2 regions of the Leptospira hartskeerlii genome follow, and region 2 is predicted to be linked to the other one. Evidence: riboswitches for the same ligand, from Rfam matches in the RefSeq annotation. Region 2 holds a riboswitch; the other holds the start of a gene.

Region 1 (15,145 bases), on a different contig from region 2:
AAATACGAACGCCAAATCATTAAATTCACGGAACAGATATTAGGGGATAAAGAAACTGCAAAAGTCTTTTTCCTGGCCTTAGAAGGACTTTCTGCTGACCTTCCAAAAACGAAAGTTTTACGCAAAAGAGTCGAATTACTCACAGAAAGATTTACGCGTTAAGTTATTTCCCATTTTCAATAATTTTCCGGCCGTTCCGGGTCGAAAATTACAATCATACTACGTCTTAGGATTTAGCTCTTGCCAATAAATCAGGGTATTATAGCCTGCAGCAGACTTTTTGCTAGAATTCGTAATGACTAAACTGAAATTCATCATTCCATCTAATTTACACAGATTTGTCTCACAAAAACTCCTTATATTCTGCCTAGTTTTTTCCTTTGGCAATTGTGAGAGAGCTTCTTGGATCGCGGAAGATTCGATTCTCTCCTTAAACGGAGAATGGGAATTTATCTCCGATAATAACGCAAATCCTGATTTCAAAAAAGGAACTAAGATCACGGTCCCATTTGATTTTAGTTCGAATGATGTTTACCAAAACTTTGACGGGTGTATTTCCATACGTCACGCGCTACCGGAGAAGATTCGCTCGTGGATGAATCAGCAGACCTCGATCGCAATCGATTCAGGCCATAGCTCCGACTTCGCAGAATTTTATCTGAACGAAACTTCTAAATTAGGTCTGATCGGAAAAACAGGAAGAAGAGAACCTTATCTTTCCGGACAAGATGGTAGAATTGTATCGGTACTTCCAGCAGCAGCATTCCGTCCAGGCGGAGAAAATTTTATCTACGCAAAGATCTGCACGATCCCTGGAAAACCATTTCATTGGAGTGGACCCACAATTTCCTTAGGACTTTCAGAATCCATTTTTAAAAAATTCGGATTAGAATTGAGCGTTGCCTTCTTACTCGCCGCGGTTTATATCAGCGTCGGACTTTATCATCTTCTTTTAGCCGTCAGAAGACCAAGCGATATATTCAATTTATATTTCGGACTGTTCGCAATCTTCTTTTCTATATTCCACCTTACCAATAATTCCACTGCAGAGATACTTTTCGGTTCTCACAGGCAATTGCAGTCTAAAGTCGATCAGTTCTCATTGATGATGTTCATCGGAAGCCTTCTTCTATTCATTGCAAGATTCTTCCAGGGAAAACATCCAAAGTTCGCAATATATTCATCAGCCCTCTATGGGATCGTAGGACTTCTGGATATATTCGTAAATCAGTATATTCGAGATTTATTACTTACTATCGTAGCGGGACTCACGGTAGTTTTCGTTCTTCCTTATATCTCCTTCATTACAGGCAGATCAGCCTGGAAAGGGAATTCGGACGCAAGGTTACTTTTAGGCGGAGTAGCACTGATTGCTCTCGGCGGTGTGCATGATTATGCAGTGACTAACAGGTTTATCAATTCTGCGCTAATCATGCCGTTTACATTCCTTGCATTTATCTTAGGGATCGCATTCATATTGGCAAATCGTTTCGTTCGAGTCCACAACGAGGTAGAAGAGTTAAATGCAAGCCTCGAGGAAAAGGTCCGTCAAAGAACGAATGATCTTCAAAAAAGTCTAACCGAGATCAAAGAACTCAAACACCAACAAGATGGGGATTATTTTCTCACTTCTCAGCTCATGCAGCCCTTAGCCGGAAACTACGGACATAGCGATATCGTAAGAGCAGAAATACTCTGTAGGCAAAAGAAAAGATTTCAGTTCCGAAATTGGCAAGGAGAATTAGGCGGAGACTTGTGCGCAGTCTATTCCCTAAAATTAAAAGGAAGACCTGTATTAGTTTTCTTTAATGGGGACGCTATGGGCAAGTCCATGCAGGGAGCCGGCGGAGCTCTTATCATGGGGACCATTTTTAAGACCATAGTCACAAGGACCCAAAATACCGTGGAAATGCAGGAGCTTTTCCCGGAACATTGGCTCAGAAGATGTTACCATGAACTGAAAAGTGTATTCGTTTCCTTTGATGGAAGGATGTTGATCTCGATGGTAGTCGGGATCGTAGATGAAGAATCAGGTCTCATGTATTTCGTAAATGCAGAACATCCTCAAGTAGTGATGTATAGAGATGGAAGAGCAGATTTCTTATCCGAAAATGGAATGTTAAGAAAAGTAGGAGTGGAAGATCCTGAAGAAGTTTTCGTAGTACAAACACTTCAGCTCAAACCGAATGATGTCATTCTAATAGGTTCCGACGGAAGAGACGACGTTCAATTAGGGATCAACGAAGACGGAAACCAGATCATCAACGAAGACGAAAGAGCATTCTTAAGAGATGTAGAAGAAGCTAAGGCAGAACTACTGCAAATAGAAGCGTTGATCCATTCTAGAGGGGATATCATAGACGACCTGAGCCTTGTAAGGATTTCTTATAAGGAAGAGATGACCTCTGTCGCGGATATTCTGGACGATCCATTCCAAAACCAACAAGTGCCTGATGCCATCTCTGAAAAAGCAACTCGCAGAAAAGCGCTTAGAAATGCTGTAGAAGAGAAAGATTATATCTACGTGGGATCGGAAGGCCAGAAGTATCTGGAAAAATATCCGGACGACAGCCCAGTATATCTTTGGGTTTCTTATGCACTCGCAAGACTTGGAAATTACGACAAAGCGATCGATTTCGGAGAAGTACTTCTCATGAGAGATCCGACTCATTCCAAGAATCTGGAACATCTAAGCAAATTACATTACAAAAATGGAAACAAAGTAAGAGCGGAAGCATTATTAGCAGCATCTAAACATAAATTGGATTAAGATCTTTTAGGCTTCCTTTAACATACCCTTCAGGATAGTGGTTATTTCCAAACGGCAACTTCCGCATCCTGTTCCGGCTCCGGTCCTTCTTCCAATAGCCTCCAGGGTCCTTTCTCCATCCTGGATGGCTTCTCTGATATTACCCTCACCTACTCCATTGCAGGAACAGACCACTTTTCCCTGGAGAGGTTTCATCATCTCTCCATCATTCAGCAGATGTTTCCTACGATCTCCCAATTCTATCCCGGAGGAAACCCAGTCTTTCATTCGACTAAAAGAAGATTTATCTCCGATGAGTATCGCAGCGACCAATCTGTCGTTTCGGATAATGCATTTTTTATAAAAACGTTTTTTACGATCTAAGAATATAATCTCTTCGAATTCTTCTCTTTTATCCTTGGGGATTTCCATAGGAATATCCGGAAGTCTGATCGTTGCAAGTTCTAACCCAGGGATCTTTAAGATATGTGCGTGCAAGGAGCCGGCATATTCGTTAAACGCATAACCGAATAAATGTTGGGCCGCGATCTTTGCTTGGTCATCCACTGCGGAAATATTTCCGTATGTCCCAGTTTTATGCTCTGCAATTTCACCGATGCAGTATACATCCGGATCGCTCGATCTCAAAAAAGAGTCCACTACTACGCCGCTACTACAATCCAATCCGCCCTTTACAGCGATCTCAAAATTTGGTTTAGTTCCGATCGCAAAAATGATCCCATCCGGTTCTATACAATTTCCGTTCGTAAGTTGGACTTTAGAGACTCTTTCTGTTCCTTCTATTTTAGAAATTTCGCATTCGAATATTAATTCTATTCCTCGAGCAAGAATTTCCTCTTTTAAGATATCTGCTCCGACTGAGTCCAATTTTTGAGACATTAAACGATCGGATCGAACTAGGACGGTTACTTGCACACCAACACCTTTTAAAGCAGCAGCAAGTTCCAATCCTAATAGTCCTCCGCCAACGATCAACGCGTGGGATTTTGGGACAAAAAAACCTTTGATACGATCCGCATCTGATTTACTTCTTAAACTAAATACTCCCTGCATCTCGGGAGGAACCTTATTAGGCCAGACGGGAGAACTACCCATTGCAAGAACTAATTTATTATAAGAATATAATGTTCCTTCCGTATCACGGACCTTTTTTCCTTCCGTGTAGATCATCTGAACCGATTTATTCGGAAATAGATCCAAATTCCAGGACTTGACCTCTTCTGGATCGGTAGGCATCAGATCGTCAAATTCCCTCTCCCCTCCGATATAATCCGGAAGAAGCACGCGGTTATAAAACGGATTTTCTTCCCTACACATTACGGTGATATCGTCTCCAGGAGCAAGACTACGATATTGTTTTAAGAATGCGTAAGCCGCTGTTCCACCGCCAACGATGAGTATTTTTTCCTTAGGTTTTTTATAGGGAGTAATACGGACCGCAGAAATTTTAAAGCCAGGTTGTTTGGAAAATGGATCGGAAGCGGAACTTGTAAGATTATTGGATCTGAATATATCAGTGCCGTTCTTTCTCCCCCAATGCATTGGCAAAAACACTACACCTCTCTTGATCGATTCGGTTAGAAGCGCTTTCGCACGAACGGATCCTCTTTTACTCGAAACAATCACCACCATTCCGTCTTTGACATCGTATTTGTAAGCGTCGTCCGGATGGATCTCTAAAAAAGGTTCAGGCCTATGCTCTCTTAATTTTCTAACCTTACCTGTCCGAGTCATTGTATGCCATTGGTCCCTGATCCTACCAGTTGTGAGCACCAAAGGAAAATCCCCGTCCGGTTTTTCGGAATCGTCTTCGGATCTTACTGAATGAATCCTTGCCTTTTCATTCTTACGATAAAATTTTCCATCACCGAATAATCTTACATTATCAAAATGTCCTTTTTGAGGGTAAGGCCATTTTATAACCCTATGTTTACGAATTTCTTCATAATCTAAACCTAATATATCTATCTTAGTTCCTTCGGTTAATCTGCAATGTTCTAGAAAGATCTCTTCTTCATCCGAATAATGAAAAGAAGGACCAAATCCCATTCGTTTTGCAAAATCTTGTATGATCCAAGAATCAGCTCTCGCCTCTCCGGGAGGTTCCAAAATTTTAGGAAGAATTGAAATACTCCTATCGGAACTTGTCATAGTACCTTTCTTCTCCGCCCAACCAGCGGCAGGCAAAACAAGATCCGCAAAAGGAATTACACTTGAGTCCGCGGAAATATCCTGAACAACGACGAACTCTGCCAAACGAAGGCCTGACTCTGCGGCCCTCACATCGGGTAGACTTACTGCAGGATTTGTGCAAATGATCCAAATTGCTTTCATTTTTCCGGAAGCAAGCTTTTCAAAAATTTCTGTAGCACTATAACCCGGAGTTTCAGAGATAGAGTCCACTCCCCAAAATTTTGCTACTTCCTTTCTATGTTCCGGATTTTCCAGATCTCTATGAGCAGGAAGAAGATTACATAGCCCGCCAACTTCTCTTCCCCCCATAGCGTTGGATTGTCCGGTTAAGGAGAATGGACCGGACCCAGGTTTACCGATATTACCCGTTAGGAGAGAAAGATTGATCAGAGCTAAATTTTTATTTACTCCAACCACACTTTGATTCAAACCCATGGCCCATAGACTGATAAAACCTTTCGATTTAGAAATATATTCGGCGGTTTTATAAATGAGTTCAGACGAAATCCCGCAGATCTCCGACGCCTTTGAAATAGAAATCTCAAAAACTTTTGTTTTTAATTCTTCAAAACCTTCCGTATGATCGTGGATGAACTTAGGATCGATCCAATCCTTCTCTATTAGAATTCTTGCAATTGCGTGAAATAAATAAATATCAGTGCCTGGATCTATTTGCAAATGAATATCCGCATGTTCGCAGGACTCGGTCCTGCGAGGATCCACTACAATCAATTTGATATTCGGATTTTCTTTTTTTCTCGCTTCAATTCTTCTGAATACGATCGGATGACACCAAGCCGGATTTGCACCCGCAACCAAAAAGCAATCCGCAAGATCCAGATCTTCGTAACCGACTGGAACTGCATCTTCTCCGAATGCCATTTTATATCCTGTGACTGCAGAACTCATACAAAGTCTTGAGTTTGTATCTATATTATTTGTTCCTAAAAATCCCTTAGTTAACTTATTTATAATATAATATTCTTCCGTCAAAAGTTGTCCCGAAACATAAAAGCCTACTGAGTCGGGACCGAATTCGCGAATAAAACCTTTGAATTTTTCCGCCGCCAGGTCCAATGCCTTATCCCAACTTGCTCTTTTCAGAGGAGAAAAACGATCCTCCCTCATCATTGGGAATAAAAGCCGATCCGTTCTGTCCATGACAGAATAATGCAAATTCATCCCCTTTGAACAAAGTATCCCTCTGTTTGTAGGATGATCCGGATCCCCACTGACAGAAATCTCCAGTGGCCCAGATTTTTCTACCTTCAGGCCACAACCCACCCCGCAATAAGGACAGGTGGTCTGAAAGGTTTCCTGGTTTTGCATATCGATATTCATGCAATTATCACGCCAAATCCTTGATTATTTGAAAAACGGGCTAAATAGAAGCTTCCAGAACGTGTTTTCATAGGGAGAAAGTTTTCTCATCCTCAGTTCTAAGGCAGTTTGTATAGAATTTCTGCAATGTAGTATCTTCGACAAAGCCTGTTCACTGGGATATACTGGCTTTCTCCAAGCAAGAAGTGTAGAATGTGCACTGGAATCGGGATTCAAAGTAATCGGAAACGAATTGCCTTTCTTTTTTAGATCTGGCATTTATCCTGCATATAAAGAAATACTGGATGTCTCCAGGCTCAAACCCCAAAAATGAAAGAGAAGAATGAGCATGAAATTTTATTTTTTTTCTATTCCCAAGCGGATTTTTTAGAGGAAGTCTGGGCGGAATACAAAAGATCTCCCGCAAAACTTTCCTGCTTAAATCTTATAAACTGGATCTTTGCAGCCTTTCCAATCTACGAAGACATTTCCAAACTTCTCCCGTCGGTGATCTCAAAAACAAAACTGGCCTCCGAAAATGGGAGTGATCCCGACTTTTCTTACGAATTAAAAAAAGTAGATATAAATATAAAAACTCCGAGTGAATTAGTTTCGATTCACAAAAGAGTTTCTGAAAGTAAACAAACGGATAAGAAAAAGTCCCTACAAAATAGTAAATACTTCTGGAATCTTCAAAAAGAAATCCAAGAAGGAAGAAAAGGTCCTCTATTGGTTTCACTAGAAGAAACCGCCAAGAGTATAATTCGTTTCAATAACGAACTCGAACTGGAATTGATAGAACATTACGGATTCAATTTCCGCAAAAAACTGAACATAGACATCGTATCTTAAAAAGCAAATTTTGTGCCAATCGTATAATTTTTTAGAAAATAGCAACAAAAGAAGTCCACATTGCTTTATATTGAAGCGTCGAAGATACTACAAAAAGAATTTTCCTAGAAAACGTACCTTAATTATACAATACGCGCATTTATAAAACGCATAAAAAAGAACACTCTCGATTCTAATTTCAGCAAATTGATTAAATCCGCCAAAATATTCAACATTAGCATATTTTTCACATGTTGGCACGATAATTGCTAAAAGTCTTATAAAGATATTTTTTACCCTGGGCGGTCTTGAATGTATACGATCCCGAAACTAAAGTTTAATTTTCTATTTCTCTTAATAACTATCGTTATTAGTATTCCTTTATATTCGGAAGAAGATCCGAGTAAAAACGCGAAGGAAACGAATCAGAACCCTCTGCCCTCTTCTTCCGATACGAATAAAACAGAAGGTACCGATCCGAAAATTAAGAAACCAGAACCTAAATACAATTCTCCTTGGAAGGGAAATATTCCGGTAGATCATCTCAGAACTCTCTTGGTCACTCCGGAACAAATGAAGGACACTCAAAAGTCGGACCTGTTTTGGTTGGATAATTTGAAACTGGGAGTTTCTGTCCGTCCCAGATTCGAAGCCAGAGAGAATCCGGACTTCAATAAGAAGACAGATGATTACAGCTCTTTCGTAGGACAGAATACTCAACTCTGGTTTTTATTCGATCCTTCTCCTTATTATGCGATCAAAGTCACTATGCAAGATAGTAGGCTTTGGGGAGGAAGCCAAACTCCTCAGAATGCCGGTAATTGGACTTACGGGCTCAGCACAGGTGCCGGGACCACTTTGACTCCGGCTACTTCTACCAATACGAATATTAGAAATAATACGGATATTAGAGAAGCTTATATAGTATTCAAAAAAACTGATAAACTTCCTGTTTCAGTTTTCGTGGGCAGACAGGTATTCGCCTTCGGAGATCTGAAAATTGTTGGTCCATTAAATTGGCTACATACTGGTTTTGCTTTCGACGGAGTTAGATTCGTGCATGATTCCCAATGGTTTAGATCGCATGTATTCGGAACGATCCTGTCCAATCAATATGACGCACCTTATGGCTTGACCACAAGCAACGGAAGATCCAAGGGATCCATAGACCAGGCATATTTTTTCGGTGCTTATAATACGATCAAGTTAGGAGAAGAAGCTCATCTGGATCTATACGTGTTCGAAGTTTCCAAAAAATGGATCCCGAATTCAAATCCTACCGACTTCGATAATCGCCTAAAACAAAGAGACGATCTATTGACCACCGGTTTTAGATTCACCAATCGGACCAATAATAACCTTTTGCCGGCGGGAAAGGTTTGGGACTGGACGATAGAATCTGCGTGGCAATCAGGAATGACAGGGGATAGAGTCAAAGCGGACTGGGATATCCTAGATCAAAAAGCGGCTAACGGTAAAAACATTTATACGGAGAAGGTGCAGTATGATACAAGACTTCTCTCTTTGGATACCGGGATCAAAGTCAACGATTGGATCCGCTTAGGTTTAGGTTATACATATGCATCCGGAGATCCGAATAGATCCGATTCTAAAGTGGGGACATGGCAGAGTTTATTTCCTCAGATCGCAGGCTCTTTCCCGAATTGGAATACTATGAACGGCCAATCCCTAATGGCTGGATTTGAAAACATAAAGTCTTATTCTATTCGAGCGAATCTCAAAACGGAATACGGAATGTTCGTATTTGCGATTTACGATACTCAGAAAGCAAATCTGCAAGATGCTTGGTATAAGGTTTCGGGAGTCCCAAATACCGGAGCAAGCACGGAAAATTATTCTAACGATAAGTTCTCTTATGATAATTCCAGATTAGGAAGAAGATTATTTTATCAATATGATTTCACTTGGATCCATAATTACACCGAATCTGTTTCTATCTGGATGGGGATTTCTCTCATAAAAGCGAAGGAAGCGATCGGTAACGAAAGAACAAATCCATTCGCTTCTAATCCGGATAATAGATACACATTCGATGATACTTCTAAGTTCTTTTATCTCATGGTCTCCGCCTCCCTATAAGGCAATCCTTTCCCTGGGAGGGGTCGAAGTTTCGGCCCCTCCTTTCTTTTTGGAACAAGTTCTCAAATTCTTTATCCAAAAAGTTTCGAATTAGATTGAATAGTTTCCTGAAAAGAGAAACCTTGCCCGCATTGAAGAGAATTTTCTAATATGTCATTCACCAGATACAAAGACAAAAAAGTATTTATAACAGGCGGTTCCGCAGGTATAGGCAAAGGAATTGCAATCCAATTAGCGAAGGCGGGAGCAAGTGTAATCGTTTCTGCCAGAGGAAAATCTAATTTAGAAAAAACTGTGCAGGAATTAAAGGCTGTAGGAGCTCCAACAGCAGTATTTGGCTTCGCAGTTTTGGATGTTTCCGACAAAAAGGCTCTCGAAAAAGAAGCCAAAAAGGCAATCCAAACTTTAGGGGGATTAGACCTCTTAATTTGTAGCAGCGGCTTTGCAAAAGCGGGAGAAGCTTCCGACCTGGAAGACGAAGTTTATAGAAATCTAATGGATGTAAACTTTTTCGGTCATGTGAACAGCGCGCTCGCTTTTAATGACCATTTTGCTAAACAAAAAAGCGGAGAGATCGTATTTTTAGCCTCTACTCTCGCGTTCTTTTCCATCTACGGATACGGAGCTTATTCTGCGAGTAAGTTTGCGATAGTCGGTTTTGCACAAGGTTTCCGCCAAGAGATGATGCTTCATGGAGTAAAAGTAAAATTATTTCTTCCTCCTACAACAGACACTCCCGGTTTGGAAAAGGAAAATACTGACAAACCTGAATTAAGTAAGGAAATTGAGATGGGTTCTGCATTAAACAAAGTGCATGCAATCGATTCAGTAGCAAAGGCAATCTTAAAATGGATACCGAACAAAAAGTTCATCGGCTATACAGGCTGGGATTCTTGGCTCCAATATTTTCTATTTAGGCATTTTCCTGAATTCAGCATTAAGCTTACTGATTCTGAATTAAAGGCAGCACAATCCAGACTATACAAGAAAAAACAAAAAGATAGAAATGCAGTATAGAGAATTTTGCTCTGACGAAAATAAAATACTATACAAAATCACTCACCTAAATAGATCCTGAAATCTCAGTCTATTTTTGTAGGAACATAGATGTCCTCATCTATGGGAAGACGGTGCAATTCCGTCACGGTACCCGCCGCTGTAAGAGGGACAAAAGGCACAAGATGTCACTGGGCGTAAAAGCCTGGGAAGACGTGCTGAGTAGGACGATCTCGAGTCAGAAAACGACCTTACAAAAATCCTGAAGCTACGTGATCAGTCTCGGATGTAAGACGCTTACGTAACTAAACTCAACATTTTTGTTCATGCGATGCTTAGGCTCATTCTTTTGTGCTTTAATATCGCTTATATCTTGTTAGGCGAAGATCTCTTAGGAGGGATTTTTATGCGCTCGATTTCCGTTTCGAAGGATTTTTCGGGAGCCAGACTATGGCTTAGAACTTCCGTTCTGGTTTTAGTAGGGTTTCTTGCTTTTTCTACGATCTATGCAGTAGGCTTGGAACCGATGGTGTATTTGCACGATACTTTTCATGATATAAGACATTCGACAGGCTTTCCATGCCATTAAGATCAGGATTTTCTGATATATTGCGGGCTGGGTTATTTTCCGGTCTGGTATCAGGTTTTGTTTTAGGGATCCTGGTTTGCATTTGGAATCTTCCGTTGATTTTAGAAGCGGAGAAGTTTGAATCTAAATCTGCATCAGAAAATTCCAATTCAGGTCATACGCATGCACATTCCGCGCATGTAGAAGCCCATTCTCATGCAAAAGTGAAAACTTCTTCCTCTGAAGATATTGAAGGTGATAAACTTTTGCAAAAAAGAAATCTTGGAACAGTAATCGGCTCAGTTCTATTAGGAATTTCTTTTGGAGTTCTAGTTTCTCTTTGGATGACCTTCTTTCCTCCGAACGGATTTTTACAAAACCCTTCCCAATCCAAAACGATCATCCTAAGCATTCTATTTACGATCGGTGGATTTTTAATCTTCTTTGGGATCCCATTTTTAGGACTACCTCCTGAATTACCAGGTAGAGCTTCCAGTGCATACGATTATCCCGAAAGACAAGCTTGGTGGTATATATGCGTCGGTTCTAGTTCAGTTGGCGTTTTAGCATCTCGATTAATTCTATCTTATTTAAATATCCATAATAGATTAAAATGGGTTTTCGCTATCATACTTTTCCTTTTCTTCGTAGGACTTCCATTCTATCTTGGCGCGCCTAAAATTTCTGAAAACTTTGCCGCTCCAAAAGAATTAAGGATACAGTTCGAATATGTAACCCTACTTACGAATCTACTCTTCTGGTTTCTATTATCTTCTTTATTTTTCTTATTTTGGAAACCGAGGCAGGTATTGGGGTTCAAATGAAGCCTGAAATTGCGGTTTTGGTATTAGGTCATGGAAGCAGGGAAGAAAATTCCAATTTGGAATTTGTTTCCTTGGTTGAGGCCTATTCACTTACTCGTCCGGATCTGAAAATATCACATGCTTATGTGGAACTTGCAAAACCCGATTTGGAAACCGCGTTGAAGGAATTATGCGGAGAATATTCGAATATTATAATATTTCCCCTATTTTTGTATACTTCAGGTCATGTCAAAAATGATATCCCAATTGTCTTAGATAGGATTAAGTTCGATTTTCCAACTCATTCCTTCAAAATTGCAAGCAGCTTAGGTATTCATTCTAAGATGGTGTCCTTACTTAGAAAGCGTGCAGAAGAATTTCTACCTCTAAACGTAGAACAATCCTCTAAAACAGGAGTGATCATAGTAAATAGAGGTTCTTCCGATCCGGATGCAAATGGAGATTTTTATAAGACAGTTAGATTGTTCCAAGAAGGAAATTTTTTCTCATTTGTTCTTCCTTCATTCATTGGAATAACAAGCCCACTTCTGCCGGATACCTTGGAGATGGCTTCCAAGTTAAGACCGGAGAGACTTCTGGTGGTCCCCTACTTTTTATTCGGAGGAAAATTGATCCAAAAAATTTCCTCCTTGGTCCAAAACTTCTCCGAAAAATTTCCTTGGATCAAAACCGAAGTTTCTTCCTATTTAGGCCCAGATCCTGAACTATTCTCCGTCATTGATGAAAGGATACAAGATTGTATCTCCGGAAAATTATCTCTTCCTTGTGATACCTGCGAATACAGGACACAACTTCCAGGTCTTTCTAAAAAAGTAGGAGGATTAAAGGCGCTCCTTTGGAGTATCCGCCATTTGGAAACTCATAACCAGGCGGCTCCTCATCTATTCCCTCATCGTAATTTACAAAAACATATATTTGTTTGTGAGAATATAGACTGCGCAAGCAAAGGAAGTTCTGCCTTAGTCTCACGAATTAGATCCATTTTAAAGGTACAAGGAAGACAATCGGATTTTAAAATTTCACGCTCTTCATGTATGGGGAGATGCGGAGAAGGTCCAGTAGTTGTAGTCTATCCAGACGGAGTTTGGTATCAAAAAGTTAGCGTGGAAGATGCGGAAGATCTGGTTTCGGAACATCTTTTACAAGATAGACTCGTTTCTCGTTTAGTTGATAATATTATGCAATAGGAATATAGTATGGCTTGTCATGAAATAGCGGCATTAAGATTAGGTATGATGAATGTTCTTGGAATCAAGGATGAATCGGTTATCGAACATGAAAAGAATGAAATAGGAACTGAGGCTCTCTCTTCTCCCGGTCCAATCCAGTCTTTGACGAATTCGAATAATTTCGGCGATCTAATCCGGTTTTTCGAAGCAAGTTTGGTAGAATTAGAACAAACAATTTCTAAGCTTCCTTCTGGAGATCCTAAATCGGGATATTATACTTCTCTTTTAATACTTACCAAAAAGGTGGAATTGGACCTAAAGAACTCCGCCAAAGCATTCCAAACTTTATACATGGACTTAGAAGAAATGCACGACTTTGTGCATGAGATCTACCCTTCCTAGGAGGAACATTGAGCCAAAAACTTCTCAAGTTAATCCATAAGGAAAACGTAAGTCCTTCTTCATATATATATCATTTTGAAAGATCGGATGGTCACGCATTCGACTTTGTAGGAGGGCAATACGTTATCCTAAACTCTGGCGACGATAGTGATGGCAAGGCTATCAAAAGAGCTTATTCTATTCTTTCTTCCGATTCGGAAACGGAATCTTTTCGGATCTGTGTGAAATGTTTAGGAACGGGAAAAGCGTCGAGTATTCTTCCTGCGTTAAAATTAGGAGATGAATTAGAATATTCTGGTCCTTGGGGAAAATTTGTAGGAGATCCAACATGGCCATCTCCCGGTTTCTCTCTCATTTTGGCAACGGATACCGGGATAACTTCTCTTGCGGGACTTCTCCTTTCCAAAAAATTCTCAGGAAGACTGGAAAGTACTACTGCAGTTTGGCTCAAAACAAAAGAGGAAGATTTTCTGAGTGAAAATGAATTAAAAAATATTCTCTCAGGCGTTTCTAATTTTCCAAATATCTTCCAAATCCCTCCTATTTCAGATCCGGAAAGAGTCTCTTCAGTATTAGAAATTTTGAAATCGATTTTAGGAGATTGTACAGTTCCGGAAAACGCATTCTTAAGTGGAGACGGAAATATTTTAAGAGAAGTAAGATCTGAATTAGTTCGTTTAGGAACTTTAGAATCCAGGATCGGAATGGAAGCATTCTTCAATACTCATTCTCCGATAGTGAGTCTCGGAAAAGCGTAAATGGCAACCAAAGAACTAAGAGAAGGATTCACTACTGGAGCCTGTTCCGCTGCCGCGGCTAAAGCAGCAGTCCGAGTTCTTATCTTAGGCCGGATCATTAAAGAAATTGAAACTACTCTTCCGAACAAAAGAAAAGTCACCTTTGAATTAAAACGTTGTGAGATCTCGGAGGATAGTGCGGTTTGTAGCATCATCAAGGATGCTGGAGATGATCCTGATTGTACTCATGGAGCCGAGCTAACTGCTAAAGTAAAACTCAACCAGGAAAATAAGATCGTATTAAAAGGTGGAGAAGGAGTAGCAGTAGTCACAAAAGCAGGACTTGGCTTAGAGATCGGAGAGCCTGCAATCAATCCGGTTCCTAGAAAGAATATTACGGAAATGATATTGGAAGAGCTGATCGGTTCCTCATTTTCAGGCGCGGAAGTTACAATCAGTGTTCCAGGCGGCCAGGAGATGGCTAAAAAAACAATGAATGAACGCTTGGGACTGATCGGTGGGATCTCAATCTTAGGCACGACCGGGATCGTAAAGCCTTATTCTACTGCAGCATATAAGGCAAGTGTAATACAGGCAATACAGGTCGCTAGAGAATATGGTGAACAGTGTATTATTTTAACCACTGGTGGAAAGTCTGAAAAGTTTGCAATGGACCTTCTTCCAAATATGAACGAGATCGCATTCATCCAAGTGGGCGACTTCATAGGAACAGGGATCAAGACTGCAATTAAAGAAGACATCCATCACGTTATAATAGTCGGTATGATCGGAAAACTTTCTAAGATGGCTGATGGCGTCATGATGACCCATAGAGGAGGTTCTTCCGTAAACACAAAGATGCTCTCGAACATTGCAAGATCTTTGGACATCCCAGAGACAGTTTGCTCCAACATAGAAGCAGCAAATACAGCAAGACATGTATTAGATATTTGTAAAGAATCCGGACATTTTTATGTCACTACTAGGATCTGTGAGATCGTTTCCGAAAATTGCTCGAAACACGGATTAGGATTAAGGGTTTCCTCTTATATGGTGGATTTCGACGGAACACTTCTGGGAAAATTCGAAGCTCCGGAAGGATGGGGAATCAAAGGAGAAGCGGAATAAATGAACGATATGCGACAAATGACCTCCTTGGGAAGGGAAATTGAAAATAATTCTTTTGCAATTATAGATGAAGAAGCAGGACGGCATTCTCATCCGCCAGATGATTG
Region 2 (15,145 bases):
AATTTACCACTTGGATCTCGAATGATCCTCCAAAAACAAGAGGGATTTGGATCTTAGGAGGAATCGGGAATGACGGACTTCCGATCAGAGAAGTGGATCTATTCGATCCCGTGACGGATATTTGGTATTCTTCCATTACATATGTTCCAACTCCTCGGGCATTTGCCTCTATCGTTCATCATAAAAATAAAATATATGTGATCGGAGGAATGGAGAATGTATCCGGAACTTATGTTTCTTCTTCCAAGATAGAAGTGTATGATCCTTATGCGGATCTATGGGAAACAAAGGCTTCTTTGCCTTCCGGTTCTATCGGAGCGGTGGCAGGTTCCGTTGGAGATGAGATCTATATTCTCTCCGGATCTAATTCTACGGATATGACAAATGGCCCGGTATTTAATACAATTCTAAAGTTCTATCCGGAGCTTGGAACAAACGGTCAATGGATCTCTTTTTCTTCCGCATCTACGATATTCAGCAGAGTGGATATGTCAGGTTGCGCGATCAATGGTGTCATTTTTTATACTGGTGGTAGGACTTACAACAGCGGAAGCGCAAACTCAAGCACCGATGGTTTTGCTGCTTCTGCAAATACCACTACTTCTTTCAGCGAGCCTAGTTTGGGAGAATCCAAACATGGGGGAGGAGGAGTTTGTATTTTACCTTCTTCCCAAGATCTTTTTCCCGCAGACGGAGTTTACTTCGCAGTTGTAGGAGGTTCAACAGGTTCAGGAAATGTTTTCCAACCAGCGACTTCTATTATTCCAACAAATCGAACTGAGTTTTACCAATTAGGTTCTGGCTCCTTTTCTCTAGGCCCGAGTCTTCCTGCTTCTCTTTATTTTCCTGCAGCCCAAACTTCTTATGAGACTCGTAAAATTTTCTCTTTCGGCGGAGCTTCTTCCATTAATATTCCTGAAGATACTGTGTACTTTTTAGATTCCGGAAATCCATTGGGTTCTGCTTGGGTAACTCACACTTTGCCTATGCCTAGAAGAAGATATGCTCATAAAGCGGTTCGGATCGACAGATGAGATTACTGTTTTCGGAATCTGCAGTTTTTAGAATATTCGCATTTTGTATTCTTCTACTCTCTCCTTTATTTTTACTTTCAGAAGAAGATTCGTTAGAAGATAGATGGATTCAAGAAGGAAACATTCTATTGGAATCCGAACAATTTGAAGAAGCTGAGCTATTAGCTAATTCCATTTTAGAATCGGATCCCTCCAACTCTAAGGCAGAATTTATACTAACCCGGGCGTGGATCGGAATCGGCAAAGAAGAAAAGAAAAAAGGAGATTTCTTAAAAGCAAAAGAATATTTTGAAAAGGCCTACGAAAAATGGCCTCTGAATGAAAGTATCCGAAAGGAGCTTTCAGAGTTGAATGAGGCTCCTCGTCAGTATAAAAGATCGCTTGCGTCATTTAGAAACAATTCTATCTCACAAAGTGCATCCAATAAAAGCATAGAAGATCTAACGATTAGTATGAACGTTCTACGCTTAGAAATTGAAAAACTAAAAATCGAATTAGAAACAGAAAGATTAGAACGAACGAATGAAAACGGTTGGAATTGGACTTATTTACTTTTAGGAATACAAATCACAGTCTTATTTGCAATATTTAGAAAAATATAATATTCAGACCGGCCGGCGGAACTCTCTAAAATCTAAGCACTAAACGCAATTCCTCTTTCTGCTGCGATCTCTCTAGCAGTTTTACCGTCCTCTGTTTTTAGTTCCGGATCTGCACCTTTGTCCAATAGTAAAGAAACAATCTGTTCATTTCCTTGTCTTGAGGCTGCGATATGGAGCGGAGAAAAGCCGCCATCTTGCGTAAAATTAGGATCCGCACCATTTTCCAAAAGTAATGCAACGGCATCCGCTCTCCAAGAAGCAACAGCAGAATGTAATGCAGTATTACCGATCGATAATTTACTTTTGGATTTAGCGTTTATGTCCGCTCCCTTCTCCAACAAATATTGGATAATAGAAAGTCTTCCGAAGTGAGAAGCGAGATGTAAAGGGGTCCAACCGTCAGGACTATAAGAATGAACGATATTTGGATTGGAATCTACGAGTTCTTTAACACGATCTGAGTCTCCCAAAGCGGCCGCTTCGAATAGATTGAGCGGAATTCCTAAGGTAAGATATGAATTTACTATCTCCTCTTTGCCGTAATAGAGAGCGAATAGTACAGGAGTGATCCCTTCCGGATTTTGTTTAGAAGCAAGATCCGGATTTTCTCTCAATGAATAGATAACTTGGGCTTTATGACCGGTAGCGATCATTTGGAACATATCGGAACTCAAATGTTAGGCCTCCGAAAAACAACGAAGGATCATCCATTCTTTTAAGGCTTTGTCAATCCGGTTTCGACCTTACGTAAAGAATTCTATTGGAATTATTCTTTGAGCTGTATCAAGTCGAAAGGTTGGAGGTCCACGGAGATCGGTGCAGGAGTTAAAAGTCGATTGTCTCTCGTATCGAACATCGTAACGCCAGGCTGAGTGAATTGAGTATTAGAAACGTAAAGTATCTCGTCGTCCGCAAGCAGGATTGTGGTCAAACTCGCATCATAAGAAGAAGGGATAAAAAGTAAACTTGCCAGTTTCTGACCTGTGCTTGGATTAAATACTTGTAATGTTTTATTGAAAGAAGCATCCAGAACGCTTGCATAACCCAATTGTTCGTCTTTGATCTGTACTCCAAGTATATCCCCGCCCGCAGCAGTTTCCGGAAATAAAAAGCCCGAGCGAAAAGTCCGGGTGGAAAGACGAAATGCCACTACCCCACCGTCAATCTGGCTTAAAAAACCCATTCTATTTGCTGCGGCAAAGACCAAATGAGTCTCTCCGAAAAGTTCCAACATCTGCGGTTTGCCCACAGGATTCGGCACCGGAAATGTATAAGTAGAAATAATAGAATCTGTTACAGTATCTATCTCCAACAGAAGCGATCCCCAAGCCCCCGGAGGAAAATATCCGCTCGGATCATTTCGATCCAATCTTTGTAATACTACAAAAAGACTGGTACCTACAATCTGCATTCCGGACATTTCAGGTAGATTATCAGGAATTGCGCTTGGTTCAGAATATCCACCTAAATCGATCTGTCCTAAATTCGCTCCAGTTAAAGGATGAATAATCCTTAATATTCTAGATCCATAAAGTGATACATATGCCTTGTTTTGGCCTACAATCGCAATGTCCGTAGGATTTGTCCCGGCCCCCATGGACCATTCCGCCACTGTTTGGAAACCGAAATCCGGATCCAAAACTTGGATACTATCCCTATTTAAACGATTTAGAATATACACTCTATCATTTCCGAATCTGGCAACAGCATCGGAATGAATAGGTGTCAATCCGGGATAAGAAAGAAGAAGCTCCGGATTTAAGACCTTAAACCTTCCTCCACTCGCAAAATCAGTAGTAACAACTCCGATATTATTCGGAAGATTTGGAGTTAAGAATAGAGTGTATAAAGGTGGTCTTTCAATATCACCGCAGAAGGAAAAGAAGATAATGAAGAAAGGAAGAATGATACGTGTTTCGAATCTCACTTAAAACCTCCCACTCAAGGTGATAAACCAATTTCTTCCCGGCAAAGGATATCCTACAATATCCTCCACTCTCTTATCTCCCATATTCCTAAGATCTATGCTTAAGAGCAGTTCTCTGGGAGTCTTTTCTCCTTTTTTACTAGGATCTTCTTCTTCAGGAGAAGTATATAGTACAAGTGTAAGATATGCGTTCCAAATCTGACGTGCAGGTTGGTAATTTACATATTCGTTTGTCCTATCCTTGAAGACAGCTCCCACATATACACCTTCAAACCCAAGTTCCCAGGTTTTTCCTCTGTATGCGATCGTTCCTGAGATCTCATGTTTTGGTCGAAGAGGAAGATATTTACCGTTCAAATAAGGTGCAGGAGAAGTGTTAATCGCTTCCTGATAAGTATATTCTAATAGAAATTTCCAGCCTTTGTATTCGGTTTTATGGGAAACTTCCGCGCCATCAATTCGTGCAGAGTCCACATTTTCTGGTCTCAAAGTGAATTGAGAATTCGAAATGAATAGGATCATATCCTTGATCCTTTTCCTAAAATAGGAAATTGTAATATTAGATTTAAGCTCTCCGTTTTTATATCTTCCTGTAATACCTGCGTCCCCATTCTCACTTCTTTCAGGTTTAAGAGAATCGTTCGCGATGATCGTTCCGACTTCTCCGAATAATTCTAGGAAACTTGGGATCCTGTATTGCCTTGCGATATTGGATTTGAATTCCAAAGAATAATTTTCTTTTTCCCAAAATCTCCAGAGAAGTCCTGTTTTAGGATTCGAAAACTCGGTGGTTTTTACTGCAGAAGCGAACGGGTCTTGTTTTCTATACCAAGGTTCGTCGGATTGGAATTTATCCCTGTAAGAGTCCCAGGAAACTCCAGGAGTCAGAACTAACTTTCCGTCCAAAAACCGGAATTCGTCCTCTACTTGAAAAGTTGTGTAGGTCCTTGTTTTTCCGGGTTCGTATTTAAGATCTATATTTTGAGGAGTACTTCTGGATCTTTCAAATGTTTCTCTTTCTACCCCTGCATGGAATTTCAAAATTTGATAATATTCTAATAAATAGAAAGTAGGAGTGACCTGGAACCCGGACTGTCCCATATGCGCAGTCGAGTTAGGAGTTCCTTTTGAAAATTCAGATTTTGGATCGAATAGATCGTCGTTCGTAAATGAAGTAAAAGTCCGAGTTTCTAATCTTAATAACCCATCGAATAAACCCTTTGTATCCGTTCCCAAAGAGGATGTATTTCTAAGATATCTACGATGGACTTGCTGGGTTTGGTTACTTGCAGGTCCAGGAATCCCGTGAAATCTATAATTGAGATCATTCCAAAATTTGATCTTGGTAGCTCCGATATCCCCGCTAAGTCCGATCATACCGGAAGTCCTTTCGTACTCCGCATTTCTTCTTTTGTCAATCGTGTCGTCCAGTGGATTGACAAGCACGGTCCCGTGATTATTTAGATAGGAAAAGTTTTGGTCCGATTTTTCTCCCAACAAGAACACGCTAGTCCCGATCCCGCCATAAGTTCCTGTATGCGTTATGCTACCCTTTCCGGTATTAAAACTCCCTGCTCCGATATTAACACGAGTTTTAGGAGGGCCCGATCCCGTTCTTGTGACTAAGTTTACACTTCCACCGATCGCTGAACCGGAAAAGCCGACAGGAGCACCACTTCTATATACTTCTATACTTTGTAGATTATCGAAGGGAAGATCCGCGAGGTTTACTTCTCCTCCTTGCGCATTATTAAAAGGAACTCCATCTATAAAGATCCTGGTTTGGTTCGGGTTCGTTCCTCGAAGAGAAAGAGTAGAATAAGAACCTAATCCTCCATATCTTCTAATCCTAACCCCTGCTTCTCTTTCTAAAACGTCCGGAAGGTTCGTATAACGTGCATTGTATTGGTCCAAATCGATCGAAGTCTGAAAACCTGTTGGGTTTTTTCTGAAATTTTCGGGTTGAGAATTTGAACTGGTCTTCCCCACCACTTTTACTGTGGAAGTTTCGGTCTTCTGGGATTCTTGGGAAAATATTTGGAAGGAAAATAAAAAGAGCCCTAGATGAAGTATCTTACCGAATCGTTTGGGTCTTTTATACATTGAGGCCTTAACTCCCGAAAGCCAGAGAATTGAAAGTAGCTCGGATAGGTTTTCTGACTCACGCCAAGGTTCGGACCCTTCCCGTCTTTCGACAGTGGTCTTGTCCGACCGTTTAGGCGTTTACAGCTGCGGGTACAGTTCCGGGTTTTCACCGGATTCCCTTTTCAGATCTACTTGCAAGACCAGGTTCCCAACCCAAGTCGGAGGGGCAATCTGAAAAAGGAGACTTTGGAGAGGCCAGTGTGTAGGAACTCCTACATTTTCGAATTCTCAAAGAAATATTTTCTTGATGTAAGATAAAAATCGGAAAGGATTCACGAATTCGTGGCCCAAAGGGAATTCCCTTCGGGTCTACCTACATAACAGGGAGCACCGAACTCGAATGAAACGATTTTCATCCTTAAGATTTCTTTTATTAGGGATCTTTCTTTTAACTACCTCATCCTTATCCGCAGCCGGAACTTATTCCGAGGGTTGGACTGTTGCAAAATTGATCCAATTCGAAAGCAGAGGGGTCATCTTTGAATCCTACGAAGGTTTGTTAGAAGTTTATACTATAAACGATTCAGAAGCTTGCGACGAAATGAAAGACGAATGTTTTGTTCCAGCGAAACAAAAAATCGAATTCAGTGTTCGTCCTGAAAACGCAGATGTGGTGAACTTCTTAAGCAAAAGTTTAAACCAAGAAATTTTGGTCCAATACAGGATCCATAGATTCGAACCAATCGCTTTATCTTCGGACTACGAAGTGATCGGAGCACAACTCCAAGAAAGATCACTTCCTAAGGGTCTGCCTGATAAGATCGTAAGCAAAAGCAAATCCGGAGGAAAACGAAATTTTTCCGTTACTGGACGTATTCTAAGTTTGGAATATAAGGGAACCATGGTAGGGACTTGGGAAGGATTATATCTGGATGAGACCAGAAATAAAGTACACCCATTCTCAGTAACAGACGAAGAGATCGCGAACTTCGCTACTAACACTCTTAAATTCGGACTTAGGTACTTCATAGGAGTTTCAGTTGCCTACGTGACCGGTTGGAGAGATTCTCGTTACGATATCTATGAGATCAACTTTAAAGCACCAGCGGGAGCATTGGAACCTACCGGAAAGACCGAATAATTCACATTAACGTTTTATTAAATAGAAAGCCGATGCTGGAGTTGTTCCTGCATCGGCTTTTTTATTCTAAGGGTGGAAATTTCCATCTAACTGGATTTTAGGTCCTTTTCCCGGAAAATCAGATTTAGTTAAAGACTGGATCAGTTCCGTAGTCTTAGCATCCGGATCAGGCGCAGGGATCCCATTTTGGCTTAATTGCAATGGATGGATCTTACCTTTGATAAAATTCCCTTGTTTGTCGAGGTCCGCTTCCAAGACCAAAGAATAACCGCCATATCCTTTCGTGGAGAATACTCTATATCCTAAAAAGTTCCCTAAAGAATATGCTATCAATTTTCCTTTATACAATTCGAATGCTCTTGGTAAGTGAGGACCATGTCCAATGAATAGATCTGCACCTGCATCGATCAAAGCGTGAGAAAGTGCGACTAGGTTTCCTCTATATTCTCCGTAAAATCTTTCCTGCTCATTTTTTACGTGTAAGGCCGGTCCACCTTCCGCTCCGCCATGAACGGATATAAAAACCAATTGAGCTTTTTTCTTGGCTTCTTTTACGAGAGCAACGCCTTCTTCAATTTGGTTCACATGATTATGAGCGCTTTCCATATGACTGAATCCGATCCAAGCCACTGAAATTCCTTTTACGTTCATATATGTGATCGCACCTTTTTTTCCGGTGAATCTAACTCCCGCTTCGGAAAGATTTTTACCTGTATCTTCGAAACCTTGTTGGTGAAAATCTAAACTATGGTTGTTCGCGATGGAAACTATATCGAACCCAACATCCTTTAGGATTTTTGCATATGATGGAGGAGTTCTGAAAGCGAATATAAGAGGGCGATTGATATTTTTAGCACAATGAGGATAATCAGTCAGAGTGCTTTCAAAATTCGCAAATAGTATATCTGCACCTCTTAAACTCGGTTCAACCTGAGAGAACAAAGTGTTTTTAGGATCGGACGGAAGTTTATTCTCCGGATAATTGGTTCCCATTACCAAATCTCCCACCGCTTTGATCTTCAAAGTTTCCGGTTCTACGGATTCGATCGGCTGGCATTGAGAAAATAAAAGAGAGAGTCCCAAAAGAGAGGACAATGCAAGGATTCTATACATAGTGGAAGGATTTTAAAAACCCTATCCCTGGAAAAGCGGTTTTTCTAAGTTCGGGACGGCTTCAATTACCTACATTCTACTGAATCGTCAAAGGAAGAAATCCAGCGTCCGCACCAATTGTCAGACCGGATGTTTGGGAAGTCACTTCTCCACTCACGCTATAACGTATTATGCAAGATCCAGGATTAACCGTACTAAAATTCAAATTACTTATTGGATTATACGGAGGACTAAAAGTAAAAGGCCAAAAATTCGGAGAAGTACCGGAAGGACAAGAAGATACGTCTATATCAAAACCGACTGTCACATCATTGCTTGTCCAATCTGAGGGAACCGTTCTAAGACCTACTTGGTACGTTGCAGTTGCGCCCGCAGTTACGGATAACACCACCGGAGTAAATACGAGTAATGAATTACCTCCTCCTGTTACTAAGGAAAGTAATGCGACTGCTGCCTTCTCAGGATCCTTTTTATCTTCTTCCGAAAGACCTAAGAACTCCTTACCTACATCTGTTCCGGTAAGCACAAGCCCACAACTTATGTTATGGGCAATGAGCATAAGGAATATAAAGCTCGTAATAAATTTATTTCTAAGGCAAAGAGAGATTCGCATGATTTATGTTTAATAATAAATTTATTGAAAAAGCAAGCCTTAAAATCGGATCAGGTTCCCATTTTATGTCGGAAAACCTCGTAAACCACCGATCCTTATAGTATGCAATCTATTCCCTGCAATACTTGTTCTAATTCTGAATTCACTCCGCTCTTCTCCAAAGCCAGTCCCAAAGGAGAGATCTTTCAAATAGTAGAATGCAAAAAATGTAAATTGGTTCAGGTCAATCCTCAACCTAGCTTAGAAGAAGTTTCCAAGTATTATGAAGATTCTTACTTCACCCAAAGAACGGACAGAGGTTACGATAATTATTATTCAGAAGAAACTAAAAAGGAGATCGCAAGAGTATTTAATCTGAATCTGAAAGATCTAGGATTTTTCGATTGGGAAAGAATGTTAGGTTCCGAAAGATCCGCGTTAGATGTAGGATGTGCTGCCGGTTATTTTTTAGATTATCTAAAAAACAGAAACTGGAAAACAAAAGGTTTAGATATCGCAAGCGGACCTGTTCGTTTTGCAAAAGAAACTTTAGGTTTAGATGTGGAGCAAAAAGATTTTCTGACCTGGGACTTGGACGGAAAAGAAAAATTCGATCTGATCACTCTTTGGGCAAGTATAGAACATCTGCATCACCCGAAAGAAACACTTCAAAAAATCCTAAGACATTTAAAGCCAGGAGGAAGAATGATCCTTTCTACCTGTAGATACGGAGTTCTTGCAAAATACCTGGGACCGAAGTGGAGATATTTGAACGTTCCGGAACATCTCTATTATTATAGTTTGCCAGGCATTATTTCTTTAGGAAATGAATTGGGTTATATTCCGCTCGGCCATATCTCTTACGGGAGCGGTCTGACTGCAAAAAAAGGATCCGGGATCTTTTATAAAACTTCTAAGAAGTTTGCAGATTGGGCGGTCAAAAAATTTGACCAGGGTGATATGATGGCAGTTTGTTTCGGAGTGGCGAGGTAATTCTCTTGGAGCCCGGATTATGGGGTTACGGTTACGCTTAAATTTCCGAGGTTAGTTCCTACACTCGGAAGTCCGGATCCGATGGCCGTATCCACAATATGCGATACTTCGCCCGTTCCGGTAATAAAACAGTTAAAAGAAACATCGGCAAAAGTCACAGGGTACTGGTCGTCATTAAATACAGCGAACACTCCTTCTTGTGGAGCGCAAGACATTATCCCATTCCAGACCAGATCGATACGTAACTCCCCTGTGCCTGAACCTGGCCAGTAATGAACAGTAATATCATATGCTGCTTTTCCCGTTGAGGCGGAAAACGTCAAAGGAGAAGGAGAAAAACTAAGTAAACCGCCCGAATTCCCGGTTAACAAACCTAGGGTAACCAACATCGAATTGTTATTATTATCTTGAGATGCCTTAGCAACCTCTTCTTCGGCTTGGTAGCCTAAAGCGAGCCCACAATCCAAAACCAGGATCGCAAACAATAATATTATAAATTTATAAAGTATAGAATTGAATAAAAGACGGCAAGATAACATTTGCGAATTCCCTTAGCAGTATGATAAGCGAATATAAGGTCTATACACAAGTAGGATTTTTGTAACGGTTAAATTTATTGACCGAAAACGAGAAGCAGCATCCCTCGAAGGAGGGATGCTTTCATATTATTAATGTTTTTCTTTGCCGGGTTCCTTTGCTGGAGGAGTATCTTTTACTTTGATAATCTTAGTGGCGAAGATCACCTTATATACTTCCTTTTTTAAAAGAGTAAACTCATGCTTTTGCCCGTTTGAATCTTCCGTTTCCAATTTAAGAGAGTCCACATCTTGTCCCACTACTCTCGCTTCGGTTGTTTTACCGGTTCTCAGAATGATCATACTGTAATTTTTGCCGGCATGTTCCGCTGGACTTGTTTTATCCAAATACTTACGTAGAGCATCTTCTAATTCTCTTTCGGTTTTGGAAAAGAACTCAGCATGAGCCTTCGTTCTTTCTTCCTCGAAGAATTTTTCGTATTGGTCTCTATGAACGAATCTGGTTCCCAAATCACATTCGTTAACTGTTACTTTATAGAATACTATAGTGCTGAAAAAACCAGTAAGCACATTCGCAGCTGCCTGCCACCAATTTACGGAATGTTCTGCGAAGTAGACCTTACCTTCTTTCTTTTCTATTTCTATATCCCTCGAACCGGGGATACGCCAGAGACCATAGACAGCGAACCAACGATTATAATGAGTTAGTTCCTCGCAGGGTTTACTTCCTGTTTCCAGGCCTAGTTTATCTTCTCCAGCGAATTCTATTCTTTTATCTAAAGTACAGTTTTGGAGAAGTAATGCGGTTATACCGATCAGGGTAATAATTTTACAAAAATTCGAATATCGTCTACTTGGAAGCATACGACATGTTCAATACGCTATAATAACGTAATCAAATCTATTTTAATTCTGTCCGATTTTTTTTGGGGAAAGCGTAGAAGTTTTTCTGCTCTTAGGATCTGCGGTTATAGCCACCGGCCATAAGGCCTTCTTCTGAGGTTTGTCCTTGAACAACCTTACGAAAAAGTAAAATGGTACTGCGATTGCCAAAAATAGAAAAAGGTATCTGGGAAGAGTGGATTCTAAAATGGATTCGCGTATTAAGCCTAAGGCACGTCCCTCATTTTCCGGGATCTTATTGCGATAATCGGAGCCGTATTCATAGGCATATACTTTTAACTTCAGGCCTCTCCAAGCCTTTTCGATCGGATTCAATCTATTCTCGTATGCAAATTCCGAACTAACCCGATCTAATTTTAATACGCTACCGAGCATTGCGCTGATCAGAAAAAAGCAGAATGGAATTCCCACCAGAAGCAGGAACAAAGGAGAAGAAGATCTTTTACTTGAAGGGACCTTCTTCACTTGTTTTTTATTCTTCGGATTCACTGAACTCATCACCTAAAACTTTGACTGTGCAGACACACTGTCCTTCTCTATTAGTATCGAACGAAAGTCCTTGCTTTTCCAAGGAGTTTTTCTAAGGTTCTAAAGAATTGCAAACATGCGACATATTCGTTTCCTTCTTCTAATCTTATTAGCCTCCTGCACCACCGTGGGATTCCATAAAACTTCAGTGAGAGATACCTACGAATACGGAAAAATGAAATTTATCCGAGTATGCGTATGGAAAGATGAAAACGTCTCGGCAGAGAGAATGGACTATCTATTCGATTCTTGGAATGAAGAATTAGTCCTCTATAATCTACAGGCAAAGGTCGCTCAAGTAAAAGATTGGAAAAGACCTGGATGGACCGGAAAAGCGATTATGGAAGAACTCTATAAAGCGGAATTGCCGGACGGTTGCGATCGTATCTTGGCATTGGCAGGAGTTAGAGTTTCGGATATCGCATACGAATTTGCCTCTTATATTTTAGCATTATTCTTTATTCCCACATTCGAAGTTTTAGGAGCAGTGGATAGCCCCACAGGAAGCAGAGGATTTGTTCTAGCTCATACTGCATCTCTTGGACATTTGCTCGTAGGTGGCGCCGCGAGCACTATGGTTCACGAAGGATACCATTTACTAGGATGTGGACACGCATTCTATCTTTCAGAATGTTACGGACAGATCCGAGATCTAAAAGCAACTTCCGAAATCGCGGGCGATTCCTTTTTTCCAGTCACATATCCTGGCGGAGGATTTATCACCTCTCGAAAACAATTGAATTATTTCTTTTTAGGACGTTAAACTTGCAGTCAACTCTTGTTTCTAGATTTAGTGAAGAAACCTTAGGGTATCTATACGCTCTGGCAGGAACAGTATTATTCTCCTCTAAAGGAGTGATCGTTAAACTAGTTTATAAATTTGGAATAGACTCAGTCACTGTTTTGGCACTCAGAATGATATTTGCCATTCCATTTTTCGCATTTGTTCTCTACCAAGAATCCACTAAAAATTCGGACAAGCCTATTACTAGAAAAGATTACGGCATTGTAGTTTCACTTGCATTCATAGGTTATTATATGGCCAGCTTTTTCGATTTTTGGGGACTGGAATACTTATCGGCCTCCATGGAAAGACTGGTATTATTTACGTTTCCAGCGCTCGTTCTTCTTTTAGGATCTGTTTTTTTAAAGAAGAAGGTTCACAAGATCGAGATCTACTCTGTGGCGCTCACATACTCAGGCATCTTATTGGCATTTTTACCTGATGCAGAAGCCCAAGGAAGATCTGCTTGGATCGGGGCTGTCTTAGTATTTCTTTCCGCACTGGCCTACGCAGTTTATCTAATAGGAAGCGGACAAATGATCCCTAAACTGGGTTCTCGAAAATTCACCGCACTTTTGATGATCTGGTCCGGAATTTTTGTGCTCATCCATTTCTTTTCTACGAAGAATTATAAAATCCTAATACACCAACCGTGGCAAGTCTATGGCTACGGATTTGCATTGGGATTTTTGACCACAGTCGTGCCTGCATTCTTAACCACCGCAGGGATACAAAGAATAGGTTCGAATAAGGCGTCCATCGCTGGAAGTGTCGGCCCAGTATTTACTTTATTTTTAGCGGCGATTCTTTTGGGAGAGATCATCACCTGGGAGAATATTATCGGAACTGTAGTAGTTCTTTCAGGAGTTTTTCTATTAGGAAGAAAGAAGAAGGTCTTGGAGTAGTTAGGGATCCTCAGCCGTTAATATCGATCACTAACATCGCCATATCGTCTCCGAACACTCCTTCTGAAAATTGAAATACTTCCGAAACAACCTGATCCAAATATTCATCTAAATTCCCAAGATCTCTATGTTGAAGCAGAATGTCCTGGAATCCTGGAAGATCTAATATCCTACCTTCCGCATTGAATACTTCGTACATTCCGTCAGAGTAGAATACTATTCTATCACCTTTTTGTAATTTAATAGATTCGTTAAAATATTCGATAGAATCGAAGATCAAAAGAGGAAGATTCATACCTTTTAGTTCCATCTTCTCTTCTCCCCTAAACAGAACGATAGGAGGATGCCCCGCATAAGAATAGACCAACTTTTTTTCTAAAGGAAAAAATCTAGCCCAGACCGCAGCGATATGATGCTCCACCACCATCGGCTTTAGATCTTTCACAAACTGTTGGATACCTTCCGCTGGAGAAAGACCTGCTTTCGCGTGATGTCTAAATGAAAGTACTGCCATCCCGGAAACCATAGCTGAAGAAATCCCGTGACCGGAAACATCTCCGAACAATATATCTAGCACACCATTCTCATGTTGGATATACGTTATGATATCTCCCCCCACTTTTTCAAAAGGCCGGAAATAACTATCCATTTTATAAAAAGGTGAAGTAGGAAATTCTCTCGAAACCAAGGATCTTTGCGTGAGTCGCGCCAATTCCAAATCGTGATTCATTCTTTCATAAAAATCATTCAGATCGGATTCTCTTTTTTGTCTATCGAATGCCAGGACGATCAGGTCGCCAACTAATCTCAAGATATAAATATCTTCTTCCGTCCAAAGTTTTTGGCCTTTTACCGAATCGAATCCGATAAAACCGAGCTCTTCATCTCTAGAAGAAAGACCTACCACCACCAAGGAACGAGTTCCTCTTCTTTCCAAAAGATTTCTCAAGGAAGCATGTGTAGATGGAACATTATCCAAAGAATCATAAACGACATGGCCTTTGTTGCTAATTGTGTCGTAATCCGATTTAGGAAATGTTTCTATAGGAAGATTTTGTAATAGATGGATCCTATGTTCGATTCCATCCGCGCACCATTCATTTGTGTTAGAGATGGTCAAGCCGGCGTGAGTGTATAAAAATAAAAATGCTCTGTCCGCTCCGCAGAATTTTCCAAGTTCGCCTAACGCATGGTTCACTGCGTCCGTGGTATTCCCAGGTTCTACACTTAAAAAATATCTAGAGAGTTGGGTGAGTAAACTTTCTAACGCAATTGTTCTTTTGAGCCTGGACTCTGCGGCTCGAATGGAGGTTACGTCCTTCTGCACTCCCCAAGCGCGGAGTAAGAATCCATTCTCCACCACTCCCAAAGCTGTGCTTAGAAAATATTTACGTTTTCCTCTTAGATCTATCTCTTCGGATTCACTGTCGTGAATCTTATAACCGGAACGAATGAATTCGTTAATTCCGAATATATTCATCTTGTTAATCGGCCCAACAAGATCTTTTAATAGAATACCTTTGATCTCTTCCGCATTATGATACCCGTAGATCCTGGCCATAGTATCATTGCAATGAGTCAGTCTTGCATTCTCATAGATCAGCCTACACTGTTCCTCAATGGGAAGAGCAATGTCTAGAGGAGAATCCAACTCGTAGGACCAGATCCCTTCCGGGGACCTACGAAAATAACCGTCTACCTTCTCGATCTCATCGAGTCGGGTTTTGTAATCCAATTCCATTCGTGCCAGGTGGCCCTTGCCATTTTTCTATTTATCGGTTGAGGCAGCCGGGGAATTTTCCCGGTTTTTTTATTTTCTGCCCTCCCAATTTGTCCGGGGCCCGCTGTATTTTTATATCCGGACCACAAGGAGGCGCCAATGAAAACCGAATATAGGAACTCGATCAACCAAGAAAAAATATCTGCTCTTGCCGAAATGCTCGCAGACAAACTCATCGAAGAAATCCGCAAAAGAGCCTTGGAAAAACACGAAAATTTCCCA

Evidence for each region. Region 2 has a riboswitch for cobalamin ahead of CH352_RS14835 (TonB-dependent receptor). Riboswitches for the same ligand answer to the same signal wherever they lie in the genome.
Region 1: linked by a shared signal. The riboswitch ahead of CH352_RS07435 (CbtB domain-containing protein) and the one ahead of CH352_RS14835 (TonB-dependent receptor) in region 2 are both predicted to bind cobalamin.

What each region holds. Positions count from the first base shown of each region.
Region 1 covers NZ_NPDL01000003.1:427,890-443,034, forward strand. Annotated here, with positions in the region: gene CH352_RS07400 (TetR/AcrR family transcriptional regulator) at 1-162, shown strand, start outside; gene CH352_RS07405 (SpoIIE family protein phosphatase) at 296-2,770, shown strand; gene CH352_RS07410 (nitrate reductase) at 2,777-6,292, opposite strand; gene CH352_RS07420 (hypothetical protein) at 6,614-7,135, shown strand; gene CH352_RS07425 (alginate export family protein) at 7,427-9,214, shown strand; gene CH352_RS07430 (SDR family NAD(P)-dependent oxidoreductase) at 9,365-10,231, shown strand; cobalamin riboswitch at 10,295-10,479, shown strand; gene CH352_RS07435 (CbtB domain-containing protein) at 10,617-10,799, shown strand; gene CH352_RS07440 (CbtA family protein) at 10,790-11,602, shown strand; gene CH352_RS07445 (CbiX/SirB N-terminal domain-containing protein) at 11,599-12,789, shown strand; gene CH352_RS07450 (DUF3209 family protein) at 12,799-13,173, shown strand; gene CH352_RS07455 (FAD-dependent oxidoreductase) at 13,182-13,931, shown strand; gene CH352_RS07460 (cobalt-precorrin-5B (C(1))-methyltransferase) at 13,932-15,038, shown strand; gene CH352_RS07465 (precorrin-8X methylmutase) at 15,039-15,145, shown strand, end outside.
Region 2 covers NZ_NPDL01000008.1:80,811-95,955, forward strand. Annotated here, with positions in the region: gene CH352_RS14815 (Kelch repeat-containing protein) at 1-1,034, shown strand, start outside; gene CH352_RS14820 (tetratricopeptide repeat protein) at 1,031-1,636, shown strand; gene CH352_RS14825 (ankyrin repeat domain-containing protein) at 1,669-2,298, opposite strand; gene CH352_RS14830 (YncE family protein) at 2,403-3,563, opposite strand; gene CH352_RS14835 (TonB-dependent receptor) at 3,564-5,666, opposite strand; cobalamin riboswitch at 5,696-5,871, opposite strand; gene lsa26 (surface adhesion protein Lsa26) at 6,049-6,789, shown strand; gene CH352_RS14845 (CapA family protein) at 6,856-7,902, opposite strand; gene CH352_RS14850 (hypothetical protein) at 7,979-8,461, opposite strand; gene CH352_RS14855 (class I SAM-dependent methyltransferase) at 8,618-9,487, shown strand; gene CH352_RS14860 (hypothetical protein) at 9,505-10,026, opposite strand; gene CH352_RS14865 (LIC_13076 family protein) at 10,156-10,887, opposite strand; gene CH352_RS14870 (hypothetical protein) at 10,930-11,424, opposite strand; gene CH352_RS14875 (hypothetical protein) at 11,531-12,217, shown strand; gene CH352_RS14880 (DMT family transporter) at 12,220-13,143, shown strand; gene CH352_RS14885 (GAF domain-containing SpoIIE family protein phosphatase) at 13,154-14,884, opposite strand; gene CH352_RS19060 (hypothetical protein) at 15,023-15,145, shown strand, end outside.